One region of the Rhodovarius sp. genome, then DNA from elsewhere that is predicted to be linked to it. Evidence: predicted binding sites of a transcription regulator. Region 1 holds the regulator's gene; the other holds the start of a gene.

Region 1 (7,266 bases):
TCAGCTCAGCCCCGCGGCCAAAATTATAGCCGCTGCGAACCGCCACCTGATCGCGCCCAGCGGGCCGATGCGTCACCAGCAGCAGAATGTCTTGCGCATTGCGGCCGGGCACGCCCTCGTTGCGTGAGGCGCGGGTGAAGGCGTAGCAGATCCTCTTGCCGCCATCATGGTGGGTCGCCGCCGTCCAGGACTGGAAGGTGCCGAGCGGGCGCGGGCCGGCCGGCGCCGGGCTCTGGGCCGCGCTCTGGGCCTGGCCCAGGCCGGGAGCGAATACGGAAAGCAGCACGGCGACGGCGATCAGACTGCGCATGGTTACTAGATACGCCCCGGCGCGCTTTACCACCAGATACCCCGACGCCTCATGCAACCGCACGCGTCGCCGGCCGGAACTGCCAGCCCAGACACGCCACCCCCAGCGCCAGCCCCACCCAATGCGGATGCGGCAGGGCAAACAGCGCCTCGAACAGCGCGGGAAAGAGCAGCATCAGCCCCACCACCGTCAGCACGCCGCGCTCCAGCGCTGAGAGCGCATGGCGGGCAAAACCCTGCGCGGCCGCGGCCAGGGCCGCCAGCCCGCCGGTGGCAAGAAAAATCTGCCAGGCCACATCGCCCCAGTTCATCGTCGGCGTCAGGTTCAACAGCAGGCCCACGCCCTCAGGGTCGGTGACAAAGACAAAGGGCAGCACAAAGGCCGGCAGGGTGTATTTCCAGGCCATCAGCGTGGTGCGGTAGGGCCCGGCACCGGTGATGGCGGCAGCGGCGAAGGGGCTGAGCGCGGTGGGCGGCGAAACCTCGCTCAGCACCGCATAGTAAAAGACGAACATATGCGCGGCGTAATCCGGCACGCCCAGCTTCATCAGCGCGGGTGCGGCCACCACGGCGCAAATGATGTAGCTGGCGGTGACCGGCACAGCCAGGCCCACTACCCAGACGATCAGCGCCGTATAGATCGCCGTGATCACCAGCGAGCCGCCCGCCGCCTGGATGGCGATATCGGAGAATTTCAGCCCCAGCCCGGTCAGCGTGATCACACCCACGATAATGCCCGCACAGGCGCAGGTGGCGGCAATGCCGACGGATTGGTTGGCGCCATCGGCCAAGGTCTTGATCAGCTTGCGCGGCCAGAGCGCATGCTCCTTCGACAGGAAGGAGAGCGCCACCGCGAGGCCCATGGCGTAGAGCACCGCCAGCGTCGCGGAATAGCCCAGCCCCATAAAGAAGATGATCGCGATGAGGCTGGTGAAATGATACCACCCGCGCCGGAACATCGCCCCCACCGGCTCCACCACCATCGGCGGCGGCTCGCGGTAATCGGCCCGGCCGCGGATGCGGCGCTGGTCCAACTCCACCATGAAGAGCAGGCCGGCATAGTAGAGGCAGGTCGGCACCGCGGCCATCAGCAGCACGGACAGATAGGAAATCTTGAGATACTCGGCGATGAGAAACGCCGCCGCGCCCATGATGGGCGGCGAGATGATGGCACCCAGCCCACCCGCCGCCAGCAGCCCGCCGGCATCATCACCCTTATAGCCAACCTGGCGCATCATCGGCCAGGCGACGGTGCCGATGGTGACGGTGGTTGCGACACCAGAGCCGCTCGGCCCGCCCAGCAGAAACGCCGACAAGACCACCGTGCGCCCGGCACTGGCCGGCTTGCCGCCCGTCGCCGAGAAGCTGAAATCGACGAAATATTTTCCGGCCCCCGAATTGCTGAGAATGGCGCCGTAAATCGTAAAAAGAATGATCAGCGTGGCGGAAACATCCACCGCAGTGCCAAAAATCCCCTCCAGCGCTACCGAAAGATGCGGAATCAGCCGCTCCGCATCATAGCCGCGATGGGTCCAGGGCGCGGGCAGGTAATTGCCGAAAAACGCATAGAGAATGAAGGCAATGGCCACCACCGGCATGATCCAGCCGGTGGCGCGGCGCGTCGCCTCCAGCACCAGCGCGATCAGCAGCCAGCCCACCACGATATCCATGGGGTCGGGGAAGATGATGCGGTCCTGCAGATCATCGCCGCCCGAGATCAGGTACCAGGTGACGTAAATGGCGGCCGCCACCAGCGCCCAATCCCAGGGCATGAAGCGGTGGCGGAACCGCGCCATCGCCGGAAACAGCAAAAATCCCAGCACCATGGTGAAGCCCACATGGGCGAAACGCAGCGTGGTGGTGGGCACGATGCTCCAGGCGGCCCAGAGATGAAACAGCGACATCGCCAGCGCGATACCCACCGCCACATAGCCCAGCAGGCCGGAGAAATTGTTGCTGGCCCCCTCCTCGCTCTCGATCAGGGCGGTGATCTTCTTCGCCGTGACGGCATCGACGGAAGCGGGGTCCATGTCAGGCGGAAGGGCGGTATGGGGGCCGGACATCGGCAATCCTTATTGCTGGGCGAGGATCATAATTGCGCCTCATGGCGTGCCCAGCGGCAAATGTCACGCGATGCCCCAGGGCTACTGCGCCTGGGCCATCGCCACCCGCCGCGCCCGGCGCAGCTTGGCGGTTCCGGTGCGGGGATGGCCGGCAAGGCAGAGCAGCCGCCATTGAACAGGCGGTGGGCGTGGGATGAAGGAAGGTTTATTCAGCACCCAGGGTCGAGCGTCTTTGAGAAGGGCTGCGGTGTGATGCGGCGGGCGATGTTCTTCATGCTCTTCGGCGGTCTGGCCGAGGCGCTGGTCTGGCTGCTGGCCCGCGCCATGGCGCCGGGCGGCTTTACCCTGTTCGAGGCGCTGGCCCTTCTGGCCTACGCCGGCACCGTGCCCTGGGCAGCGCTCTCGGCCAGCAATGCGCTGCTGGGCTTTGCCGTGCTGATGGCCAGCCGCAACCCGGCCGCCTGCGTGCTGCCAGCGCTGCGCGAGGTCAGGCCCGCCATGCCTGCCGGCCATACCGCCATCATCATTTGCATCCGCAGCGAGGATATGGCGGCGGTGCTGCCGCCCCTGGCCCGCCTGCTGGATGGCTTGGCGGCAGCGGGTGTGGCGAGCCATTTCACCCCCTGGTTCCTCAGCGATACGCCCGAAGGCCCGGCCGCCCAGGCCGAAGCCGCCGCCATTGCCGGCTTCACCGCCCGCTACCCCGCCACCCGCTATCGCCGCCGCGCCGAAAACACCGGCTTCAAGGCCGGCAATGTGATGGATTTCTGCGACCATCACGCCGCGGGCGCCGAATTCATGCTCTGCCTGGATGCCGATAGCGAAATGACGGCCGAGGCGGTGCTGCGCCTGGTGGCCTGCATGGCGGCCGAGCCCCGGCTGGCCATCCTGCAGCAATTGATCGTCGGGCGCCCGGCGGGTGCGGCTTTCCCGCGGCTTTACCAGTTCGGCATGCGCGCCGGCATGCGGCTCTGGGCCACCGGCCAGGCCTGGTGGCAGGGCGATGAGGGGCCGTATTGGGGCCACAACGCCATCATTCGCATCGCCCCTTTCCGGGCGCATGCGCGGCTGGAGGCGCTGCCCAATGGCAGCCCCATCCTCAGCCATGACCAGGTGGAGGCCGCGCGGCTGCATGCCGCGGGCTGGAAGGTGGCCATGCTCCCCATCGAGGCCGGCAGCCTGACCGCCACCCCGCCCGCTTTGCCGGAATTCATCGGCCGCGAGGCGCGCTGGGGGGCGGGCAGCATGCAGTATTTTCGCCTCTTCCGCCTGCCGGGCCTGACCTGGATGGGGCGCTGGCAATTCGCCCAGGCGATTATGCTCTTCGCCGTGGCGCCGCTATGGGCGCTGGTGCTGGTCTTCGCGCTGGCCGATGCCGCCACCGGGGGCGGGGGGGCCGACGCGTCCCGGCTGGCCCTGGCCATGCTGGCCGTCTGGGCCGCGCTGCAAGCGCCGAAATGGCTGGGCTTTGCCGAATTGCTGCTCAAACCTGCCCTGGCCGCCGAATATGGCGGGCGGGCGAAGGTGCTGCGCGGTGCAGCGCTGACGCTGCCCTTCACGCTGCTGCTGGATTCCATCAGCGCCTGCAACACCGCTTTGGTGCTGGCTTTGCTGCCCTTCCGCCAAAAGCCCGGCTGGGCGGTGCAGAACCGCGCCGAGCGCGGCGTGGGGTGGTGGGATGCGGCAAGGCTGTTCTGTCCGCATACGCTGTTCGGTGTGCTGGCGCTAGCCCTGCTGCCGCTCGCCGCCTGGCCCTGGGCGCTGCCCTGGCTGGCCGGGCTTGTGCTGGCCGTGCCGTTTTGCGTGCTGACCGCAGCGCCCGGGGTTTCCGCCTGGCTGCGGGCGCGCGGGCTGGCAGCCACGCCGGAGGAGCTTGCGGCTAATCCGCCCGCAGCCCCGCTGCCCTGACCACCGGCGCCAGCGCCGCCTGGCTGCGCGCCTGATAATTCGCCGTCTCCTCCGGCGTGGTGAACCAGGCCGAGGCGCCCAATTCCAGATAGCTGGCCTGCAGATCCGGCGCGGCAAGCGCCTCGCGCATTAGGCCAGACAGGCGGGTGATGACAGGGGTGGGAATACCGGCCGGGCCGATCAGGCAGGTCCAGCTCACCACATCAAAGCCGGGCAGGGTTTCCGAAATCGCCGGGATATCGGGTGCGGCGGGGCTGCGCCCGGCCGAGGTGACACCCAGCGGCCGCACCCGCCCCTGCCGGCTGAGGGTGAGCGTGCCCGGGATATTATCGAACATCATGCTCACCCGCCCCGCCAGCAAATCGAGCTGCGCCGGGGCGCTGCCGCGATAGGGCACATGCACCATCCGCACCCCGGCCATCAGGTTGAACATCTCACCCGCCAGATGCAGCGAGGTGCCGGGGCCGGCCGAGCCAAAGGTCAGCTCCCCCGGCCGCGCCCGGGCCAGGGCAATCAGCTCGGCCACATTCTGTACCGGCAGGTCCAGATTGACAGCCAGCAGATTGGGCAGTTGCCACATGCCTGAGATATAAGAAAAATCCCGCGCCACATCGAAGGGCAGCGAGGCATACATGCTCGGCGCCACGCCATGGCTGGCAATGCCGCCCAGGCCCAGCGTATAGCCATCGGGCCGCGACTTCGCCACCACATCCACCCCCACATTGCCGCCCGCGCCGGAGCGGTTCTCGACGATGAATTGCTGCCCGGAAAGCTCCGTCAGCTTTTGGCACAGCCGGCGGGAGAGCGTGTCCGTCGGCCCGCCGGGCGGGTAGGGGTTGATGTAGCGCACGGTCTGCGCCGGCCATGGCGCCTGGGCCAGTGCAGGGGCCAGTGCCGGGGCAGCCATGGGCAAGGCCAGCGCGGTGCGGCGGCTGATGGACATTTTGGTTCCCTCCATTTGAGGGCCATGCTGGCCTGGAGCCGGGGCCATACGCCAGCAAAATCAGCCGAGCAGCCGCCCCAGCACCCGCGCCGTGTAATCCACCACGGGGATCACCCGGCCATAATTGATCCTGGTCGGGCCGATCACGCCAATCGCGCCCACGATCTTCTGCTGCGCATTCTTGAACGGCGCCACCACCATAGACAGCCCAGCCGAGCTGAAGACGCCATTCTCAGCGCCGATGAAAATCTTCACCCCCTCACCCTGCTGCGCCATTTCCAGCAGGCGCAGCGTGGTCTCCTGCGCCTCCAGCCGCTCGAACAGCGCCTGAATTTCATGCACCCGGGCCATATGGTCCAGGTTTTCCAGCAGCCGGGCCTGGCCGCGTAGGATCAGGCTGCCGCCCGAGGCCGCACTGCCGCCGGCCAGCGTGCCCAGCCCCGCCTCGACCACCTGATTGGTCAGCGCATCCAGCGCGGTGCGATTGGCGGCGACTTCGGTGCCGACATCCTCGCGCAGTTCCTCCAGCGTGCGGCCGGCGAGGCGGGCATTGAGATAATTGCTGGCCTGCACCAGCGAATTCGGCGGCAACCCCGCCGGCACCTCGATGACGCGGTTCTCTACCTGGCCATCGGCGCCCACCAGCACCACCAGCGCGCGGCCCGGGCCGAGGGGGACGAATTCCACATGCTTGACCACCGCCTCGGATTTCGGCGCCACCACCAGCCCGGCGGCACCGGCGAGGCCACTGAGCATCTGCCCCGCCTCGGCCAGCGTGTCTTGCAGCGAGCGGCCATGCGCGGCGCAGCGGGCGGAAATCGCCTCCCGCTCCGCCTCGCCCAGATCGCCGAATTCCAGCAAACCATCGACGAAAAGCCGCAAGCCCCGATCGGTGGGCAGCCGGCCCGCGGAGGTATGCGGCGCATAAATCAGCCCCGCCTCCTCCAAATCGCTCATCACATTGCGGATGGAGGCGGGCGAAAGCCCCATCGGCAAGCGGCGCGACAAGGTGCGGCTGCCCACCGGCTCGCCGGTATGGACATAGAGCTCGACCAACTCGCGCAGAATGGCGGTGCCGCGGCCATCGAGGGCCGAGGAGCTGAGTAAGGGCGCAGCGGCCCGGAAAGGGGGCGTGTGCATTGTGCACATTCTAGGGAGCCGACGCGGAAATGTCCAAATCCATCCCGTGGGCGCGGTGAGAAGATTGCGCTAGTATGGGCTTACCGAGGGAGATTTCTGGCATGAACCGACGCGCAATCCTGGCCGCCCCCAGCTTGGCCACCCCGGTATTCCTCACCCGCGGCGCCCAGGCCCAGGCGCCGCGAATCGTCACCGAGGAATTCATGGTGCCGGTGGGCGATGGCCAAGAGGTGTTTCTGCGCAATAAGCGGCCGGAAAGCTTGGCCAGCTTCACCCCTGGCCGCACCCTGCTGATGGTGCATGGCGCCACCTACCCGGCCTCAACCGCCTTCGACCTGCCCTTGGGCGGGCTGTCCTGGATGGATTACATCGCCGGCCGGGGCTTTGATGTCTGGTGCCTGGACCTGCGCGGCTATGGCCGCAGCACCCGCCCGCCGGAAATGTCGCAGCCGGCCGAGGCCAACCCGCCCCTGGTGCGCGGCGAGCAGGCGGTGGCCGATATTGCCCGCGCCGCCGCCTTCATCCGCGAGCGCCGCGCGCTGCCGAAATTGACCCATCTGGGTTATTCCTGGGGCACTGCGCTGATGGGCCGCTTCGCCGCCGATAACCCGACCTTGGTGGAACGCCTGGTGCTCTACGCACCGGTCTGGCTGCGCCAGGGTGCCTCGCTGGCCGATCCAGGCGGGGCGCTGGGGGCCTATCGTTTCGTGACGCAGGAGGCGGCGCGCGCCCGCCGCGGCGCCGGCGTGCCCGAGGCGGCACGCGCCACTCTGGTACCGCCCGGCTGGTTCGAGCATTGGGCCGGGGTGACCTGGGCGACCGACCCTGAGGGCATGCGCCGCAACCCCGCAGCCCTGCGCGCGCCCAATGGCAGCGTGGCCGATGGCCGCGAATACTGGGCCG
Region 2 (7,266 bases), on a different contig from region 1:
TGCGGAAGACATCGCCCGATTGGGCCAGGGCGGGGATGGCCAGAGGGGGGGTGGCCAGGGCGATGCCAAGCCCGGTGATGGCGCTGCGTCGTGTCACAATGGACATGGTCCTGGTCTCCCTGTTTCGCTTGCCTGCATGGCTTCCCGCCAATGGGTGCGATGTCGCCCGCATCACAAAAATTCGCAAGCCCGTTGCGGCTTTGGGTGTTGGGGCGCGGCGGGCAGCCGCTATGCAGCGGGCATTGGCGGGGCCAAGCTGGGGCGGCACTGTTTGAGGAAACCACCATGCCATACGCCCAAGCCGAAGGTGCCCGCCTGCATTATGAGGAGACGGGCCATGGCCATCCCATCGTCTTCGTCCATGAATACGGCTCGGATCATCGCGAATGGGAGCAGCAGGTTCGCTTCTTCTCACGCGAATATCGCTGCATCACCTTTGATGCGCGCGGCTATACGCCCTCCGACGTGCCATCCGACCCACGGCTCTATGGCCAGGATTTTGCCGCAGCCGATATCGCGGCGGTGATGCGCCACCTTGATATTCCCAAGGCGCATGTGGTGGGGCTCTCGATGGGGGCTTTTGCGACGCTGCTCTTTGGCATCCGCTACCCGCAAATGGCGACGGCGCTGGTGGTGGCGGGCGTGGGCACTGGCTCGAACCTGGCCGAGCTTGAGGCGTTTCGCGCCGCACAGGTGGTGCGCGCCGATGCGCTGCGCAGCGATGGCTGGCATGATCTTGCCCTTGAATCCGGCCATAGCCCAACCCGGGTGCAGTTGAAGAAGAAGGACCCGCGCGGCTGGGCTGAATTCGTTGCCCATCTGCGCGAGCATTCGCCCGAGGGCTCGGCGATGACGCAGCAATATTACCAGGGCGCGCGCGACCCGGTTTACGCCTGGGAGGCGGAACTCAAGACCATGATGGTGCCCACCCTGCTGGCGTTGGGTGATGAGGATTGGCCCTGCATCGAACCCAATTGCTTCCTCAAGCGCACCATCCCCCATTGCGGGCTGTGGATGCAGCCGCGCACCGGGCACGCCATCAATCTGGAGGAGCCGGCGGCGTTTAACCGCGAGATGCAGAGTTTTTTCTCGACCGTGGAGCGTGGGCGCTGGAGCCTCGACGCATAAAAAAAGGGCGGCCCTTGCGGACCGCCCCTTCGTTTCTCGCAAGGCTTGGACTTCTTAGAAGTCCATGTCGCCCATGCCGCCCATGCCGCCGCCCGGGCCACCGGCCGGGGCCGAGCCCTTGGCCGGACGCTCGGCCACCATGGCTTCGGTGGTGATCAGCAGGCTGGCGACCGAGGCCGCATCCTGCAGCGCCGTGCGCACAACCTTGGTCGGGTCGATAATGCCGGCATCGACCAGGTTCTTGTACTGGTCGAGCTGCGCGTCGTAGCCGAATTCCCACACATCGCTGCGCAGAACTTCACCGGCGACCACGGCGCCATCCTTGCCGGCATTCTCGGCGATCTGCTTCGCCGGGGCCTGGATGGCCTTGCGGACGATCTCGATGCCGACCTGCTCGTCAGAGTTCAGGCCCTTGAGGGTGTGCAGGTTGGTGCTGGCGCGCAGCAGGGCGGTGCCACCACCGGGGACAATGCCTTCCTGCACGGCGGCGCGGGTTGCGTGCAGCGCGTCGTCCACACGGTCCTTGCGCTCCTTCACTTCCACTTCGGTGCTGCCACCGACGCGGATGACGGCCACGCCACCGGCGAGCTTCGCCAGGCGCTCCTGCAGCTTCTCGCGGTCGTAGTCCGAGGTGGTCTCCTCGATCTGCGCCTTGATCTGCTCGCAACGGCCCTGGATCTCGGACTTTTCACCGGCGCCATCGACGATGGTGGTGTTTTCCTTCTCGATCCGGATCATCTTCGCCTTGCCGAGCATGGCGAGGGTGACGGTTTCGAGCTTGATGCCGAGGTCTTCGGAGATCAGCTGGCCACCGGTCAGGATCGCGATGTCTTCCAGCATCGCCTTGCGGCGATCACCAAAGCCCGGCGCCTTGACGGCGGCGATCTTCAGGCCACCGCGCAGCTTGTTCACCACCAGGGTGGCCAGGGCTTCGCCCTCGACATCCTCGGCAATGATCACCAGCGGACGGCCGGACTGCACCACGGCCTCGAGCAGGGGGAGCATCGGCTGCAGCTGGGACAGCTTCTTCTCGAAGATCAGGATGTAGGGCTGATCCATCTCGGCAATCATCTTCTCCGCATTCGTGATGAAATACGGGGAGACATAGCCGCGATCGAACTGCATGCCCTCGACGACGTCGAGTTCGGTCTGGATGGACTTGGCTTCCTCGACGGTGATGACACCCTCGTTGCCGACCTTCTCCATCGCTTCGGCGATCATCTTGCCGATCTCAGTCTCGCCATTGGCGGAGAGCGTGCCGACCTGGGCCACCTCGGCGGAGGTGGTGATCTTCTTGGTCTTGGCTTCCAGCTCGCCCACGATCTGGGTGACGGCCTTGTCGATGCCGCGCTTCAGATCCATCGGGTTCATGCCAGCGGCCACGGCCTTGGCACCCTCGCGGATGATGGCCTGGGCCAGCACGGTCGCGGTCGTGGTGCCGTCACCGGCGGTGTCGTTGGTCTTCGAGGCCACTTCGCGCACCATCTGGGCGCCCATGTTCTCGAACTTGTCGGCCAGCTCGATCTCCTTGGCGACGGTGACGCCGTCCTTGGTGATGCGCGGTGCGCCGAAGGACTTGTCGATGACCACGTTGCGGCCCTTGGGGCCGAGGGTGACCTTCACGGCATCGGCCAGGATGTCCACGCCGCGGAGCATGCGCTCGCGGGCCTGGGCGCCGAACTTGACGTCTTTAGCTGCCATTGTCTGGTTTCTTTCTTACGAATGTTGCGGATACGGGCGGCACGCCGAGCCTTGCGGCCTCGCGCGCCGGGCCCGAAATCAGGCGGACTTGGTGTCGATGATGCCCATCACGTCGGATTCCTTCATGATGAGGAGATCCTTGCCGTCGAGCTTCACTTCCGTGCCGCTCCACTTGCCGAACAGGATGCGGTCACCGGCCTTGACGTCGAGCGGGCGGACATCGCCATCTTCGTTGATCGTGCCGTTGCCGACGGAGATCACGAGACCTTCCTGCGGCTTTTCCTTGGCGGTGTCGGGGATGATGATGCCGCCGGCAGTCTTGGCTTCGGCTTCAATGCGCTCGACCAGGATGCGGTCGTGCAGGGGGCGAAAGCTCATATGGCTAATCCTCTCCTGAAAGGGTGAAAGTCATGCAGCCCAGGGGAGCCCCTGGGCCACGGATCCGTGGGGAAGCCGCTGAGCTTAGCGCCCGTTAGCAGTCTCACCCAAGGAGTGCCAGCGATGTAGGGGCTTGGTTGACTGGCGTCAAGGGATTTCCAGCACTCTCCGAGCATGAGTGCTAATTCAATGTTTTTACGTTAATTTTACGGTTTTTTGTCGCAAGACGCATGGCTGAGGCGCCGAAAGCCCGGACGGGGCTGCTGGCGATGCGCCTGCGTTGCCAGGGTTGTGGCGCCCGCCCTTGCATGCTTGGCTTCCTAACAAGTTATCTCTGGAGGAACACATGGCAAAACAACGTATCATCACCCCGGCCGGGGCCAGCTTCACCGTCGGCAGCAGCGATTACTCGCTGGAGATGGAAGCGCTCGCCAATATGGATGCCGAGATCATCGAAGCGCCGATGGACACCGCCGGCTTCATCGCCGCCGCCGCCACGGCGGATGCGATCTATGCCAAGGGCATCCCCATCACCGCCGAGATCATCGCCGCCCTGAAGAACTGCAAGGTGATCAGCCTGGGCTCGGTGGGCGTGGACAGCGTGGATGTGAAGGCCGCCACCGCAGCCGGCATCCCGGTGACCAATGTGCCCGATACCTTCATCGAGGAGGTGGCCGACCATGCCATGACGCTGCTGCTCAGCACCTTCCGCCGGGTGATCGAGCAGGACCGCATGGTGCGCGAACATCGCTGGAAGGAAGGCCGCCCGGCGCTGCTGAAAATCCCCCGCCTGATGGGCCAGACGCTGGGTTTTGTCAGCTTCGGCCGTGTGGCGCGCGCTGTTGCCCGCCGGGCTGCGCCCTTCGGCCTGCGGATGATCGCCTATGATCCGTTCCTGGACGAGACGCAGATCGCCGAACATGGCGTGATGCCGGCGACGCTGAACGAGGTGATGAGCCAGTCGGATTTCGTCTCCATGCATGCTCCGGCACGGCCGGAATGCACCCATCTGCTCAAGGAACAGCATTTCCGGCAGATGAAGAAGAGCGCGATCTTCATCAATACCGGCCGTGGGCCCACGGTCGATGAGAATGCGCTGATCAAGGCCCTGAGCGAGGGCTGGTTCGCCTATGCCGGCCTCGACGTGCTGGAGGTGGAGCCGCCGAGCCACAACAACCCCATCCTGTCGATGGATAATGTGATTCTATCGGCGCATACGGCCTCGGCCTCGGCGCGCTTCGATGAGGCGCGCAAGCGCCGCGTGGGCAGCGAATTGGCGCTGGTGTTGTCTGGCAAATGGCCGATGAGCTGCGTGAACCCTTCAGTGCTGCAGAATACGGCGCTGGCGCGTTGGCAGCCCGTGGGGCTGGGGCGTGGGCCTAACTCTTAAGGTCGCATAGATGGCGCTTGGGAGGGCTTTGCCCTCCCGAACCCTCCCGCAAAGGGCCGAAAGGCCCTTTGATCCCGTTGCTTTGGGCGGCCCTCTAGGTGCCCTGCCAGGGCAGCCATTGCACGTCCGCTATTCGTCGCGCGCCAGAGACCAGCATCACCAAGCGGTCCAGGCCTAAAGCTATGCCGGCGCAGGGCGGCATGCCCAGTTCAAGTGCTGCCAGGAAATCCTCATCCACCGGCCAGGCGGCGCCCGGGCCATGCACCCGCACCCGCTCGGCCATATCAGCCTCCAGGCGCAGACGCTGCTCCTGCGGGTCGGTCAGTTCCTCAAAGGCATTGGCCAGTTCCATACCGCCGGCGAAGAGCTCGAAGCGCAGCGCGGCGCGGGCATCGGCTGCATCACGCCTTGCCAGCGCCGCCTGCGGGCTGGGCCAATGGGTGAGAAAGCTGGGCTCGGCGGCCAGGCGGGGCTCCACATGCTCCAGCAGCAGGCGGAAGAAGCCGCTTTCCCAATCCTCATCGGGCCGGACTTCCAGGCCGGCACTGGCCATGGCCGCTTGCAGCGCTGCCGCGTCCCCCTGGCCGTCCGGCCGCACCGTGGCCAGGATATGGAGTCCGTTGCACCAGCGAAAAAACGCCTCCGCCATGGTGATCCGCCGAAATGGCGCGGCCGGGCAATCGGGCCAGACGGCGCGCAGATAGGCCTCAGCCTCATCCATCAGCCCGGCCATGGAGAGCCCGGGCCGGTACCATTCCAGCATGGTGAATTCCGGCGCGTGGCGGGCGGATAATTCGCCATTGCGCCAAACCCGGGCGATTTCGAAGACCGGCCCCACACCGCCGGCCAGCAACCGCTTGATGGCCAGTTCGGGGCTGGTGCGCAGGAAGAGCCGCTGCTGCGCCCCGGCCCCCAGATGCGGCTCATAGGCGGTTTCGAAGGCCGCCAGATGCACTTCGGCCCCGGGGCTGGGGACCAAAGCGGGGGTTTCGATCTCGCTATAGCCGCGGGCGGAAAAATGCGCGCGGGTGGCGGCCAGAATACGGCTGCGCGCCGCCAGATAGGGCAGCCTTGCCGCCAAACGTTCGGGGTGCCATGCGGGAAGGGCCATTGCGGCCCCTGCCCTAGCCCAGCTACTGCCAGCCCACCATGGCCCTGCCCCAAAAAACCCTACGTGATGCTGCGGCCCTGCTCGATGCCGGGCTGATCACCGCCGCGGCGCTGCCCGCGCTCAGCGCGCTGCAATCGCGCTATGCCATCGCTCTCACGCCGGAGGTCCAGGCGCGAATCGCCTCGCCCGATGATCCTGTGGGCCGGCAATACATCCCTCATGCCGATGAGGCGCTCAGCCAGCCGCATGAAATGGCCGACCCCACCGCCGATGCCCCCTTCACGCCCATCAAGGGCGTGGTGCACCGCTACCCCGACCGCGCGCTGCTCAAGCCGCTGCTGGCCTGCCCGGTCTATTGCCGGTTTTGTTTCCGGCGCGAACATGTCGGCCCCGATGGCGGTTTGCTGAACGAGGCGGAGCTTGAGGCTGCGCTGGGCTGGTTTGCGGCGCATCCGGAGGTGGGGGAGGTCATTCTCACCGGCGGCGACCCGCTGATGCTCTCGCCCCGGCGGCTGGCCCATATTCTGGGCCGGCTGGCGGCGCTGCCGCATATCCACACCCTGCGCATCCATAGCCGCGTGCCGGTGGCCGAACCCAGCCGGATCACGCCCGAATTGCTGGCGGCGCTGCGGCTGGAGACGCCGCTTTATCTGTGCGTGCATGCCAATCACGCCCAGGAATTCGGCCCCGCTGCCGGGCCGGCGCTGCGGGCGCTGCATGGTGCGGGCGTGGTGCTGCTCGGCCAATCCGTGCTGCTGGCCGGGGTGAATGACAGCCTAGCGGCGTTGGAGGGGCTGTTGCGCACCATGTTGGCGCATCGCATCAAGCCCTATTATCTGCATGCGCTGGACGCCGCGCCGGGCACTGCGCGCTTTGCCGTGCCGGATGCGCGGGCGCTGGAATTGTTGCGCAGCCTGCGCGGGCGCGTCTCGGGCCTGGCCTGGCCGGTTTTCGTGCGTGAGACGGCGGGCGGTGCGGGCAAGCGGCCGCTGGGGCCGGCATGGTAGCGGCGGGCCGGCGGGCGTGACCGAGGGCATCGCCATTGCCCTGATCTTCACCCTGGCCGGGCTGGTGAAGGGCGTGGTGGGTTTGGGGCTGCCCATCATCGCCATGGGTCTACTGGGGCTATGGCTGCACCCGCTGCAGGCTGCCTCGCTGCTGCTGGTGCCCAGCATCGTCACCAATATGGTGCAGATGGCGGGGCCGGGATTGCCCGGGCTGCTGCGCCAACTCGGCCCCATGCTGGCCGCCGTGGTGCTGGGCACGTGCGCCGGCTGGTGGGCCTGGGGCGGGCTGGGTGGGCGGCTCGCGGGGCTGGGCCTGGGCTGCATGGTGGTGGCTTATGGATTGCTGGGCGTCAGCGCCTTGCGGCTCAGCCTGTCACCGCGCGCCTCGGCCCGGCTGGCCATTCCAACCGGGTTGGTCACCGGGGTGATTACCGCCGGCACCGGGATTTTCGTCATTCCGCTGGTGCCATGGCTGCAGGCCAGCGGCCTGCCGCGGGAGCGTTTGGTACAGGCGATGGGTGTCTCGCTGCTGGTCTCGGCGCTGTCGCTCG

What was found. The regulator HrcA, encoded in region 1, represses chaperone genes, less so after heat shock. The targets are predictions, from matches to a motif close to GTTNGCACTCNCNNNNNGNGAGTGCNAAC.
Region 2: the regulator HrcA is predicted to act here: its motif matches at 3,301-3,329, upstream of groES (co-chaperone GroES).

What each region holds. Positions count from the first base shown of each region.
Region 1 is NZ_JBBARU010000001.1:71,604-78,869, forward strand. Features, by position in the region: gene ABWP84_RS00340 (hypothetical protein) at 1-310, opposite strand, end outside; gene ABWP84_RS00345 (TRAP transporter fused permease subunit) at 360-2,372, opposite strand; gene mdoH (glucans biosynthesis glucosyltransferase MdoH) at 2,433-4,280, shown strand; gene ABWP84_RS00355 (tripartite tricarboxylate transporter substrate binding protein) at 4,252-5,223, opposite strand; gene hrcA (heat-inducible transcriptional repressor HrcA) at 5,284-6,363, opposite strand; gene ABWP84_RS00365 (alpha/beta fold hydrolase) at 6,465-7,266, shown strand, end outside.
Region 2 is NZ_JBBARU010000012.1:40,419-47,684, forward strand. Features, by position in the region: gene ABWP84_RS05900 (hypothetical protein) at 1-106, opposite strand, end outside; gene ABWP84_RS05905 (alpha/beta hydrolase) at 286-1,128, shown strand; gene groL (chaperonin GroEL) at 1,183-2,829, opposite strand; gene groES (co-chaperone GroES) at 2,908-3,207, opposite strand; gene ABWP84_RS05920 (C-terminal binding protein) at 3,554-4,597, shown strand; gene epmA (EF-P lysine aminoacylase EpmA) at 4,692-5,708, opposite strand; gene ABWP84_RS05930 (lysine-2,3-aminomutase-like protein) at 5,747-6,715, shown strand; gene ABWP84_RS05935 (sulfite exporter TauE/SafE family protein) at 6,732-7,266, shown strand, end outside.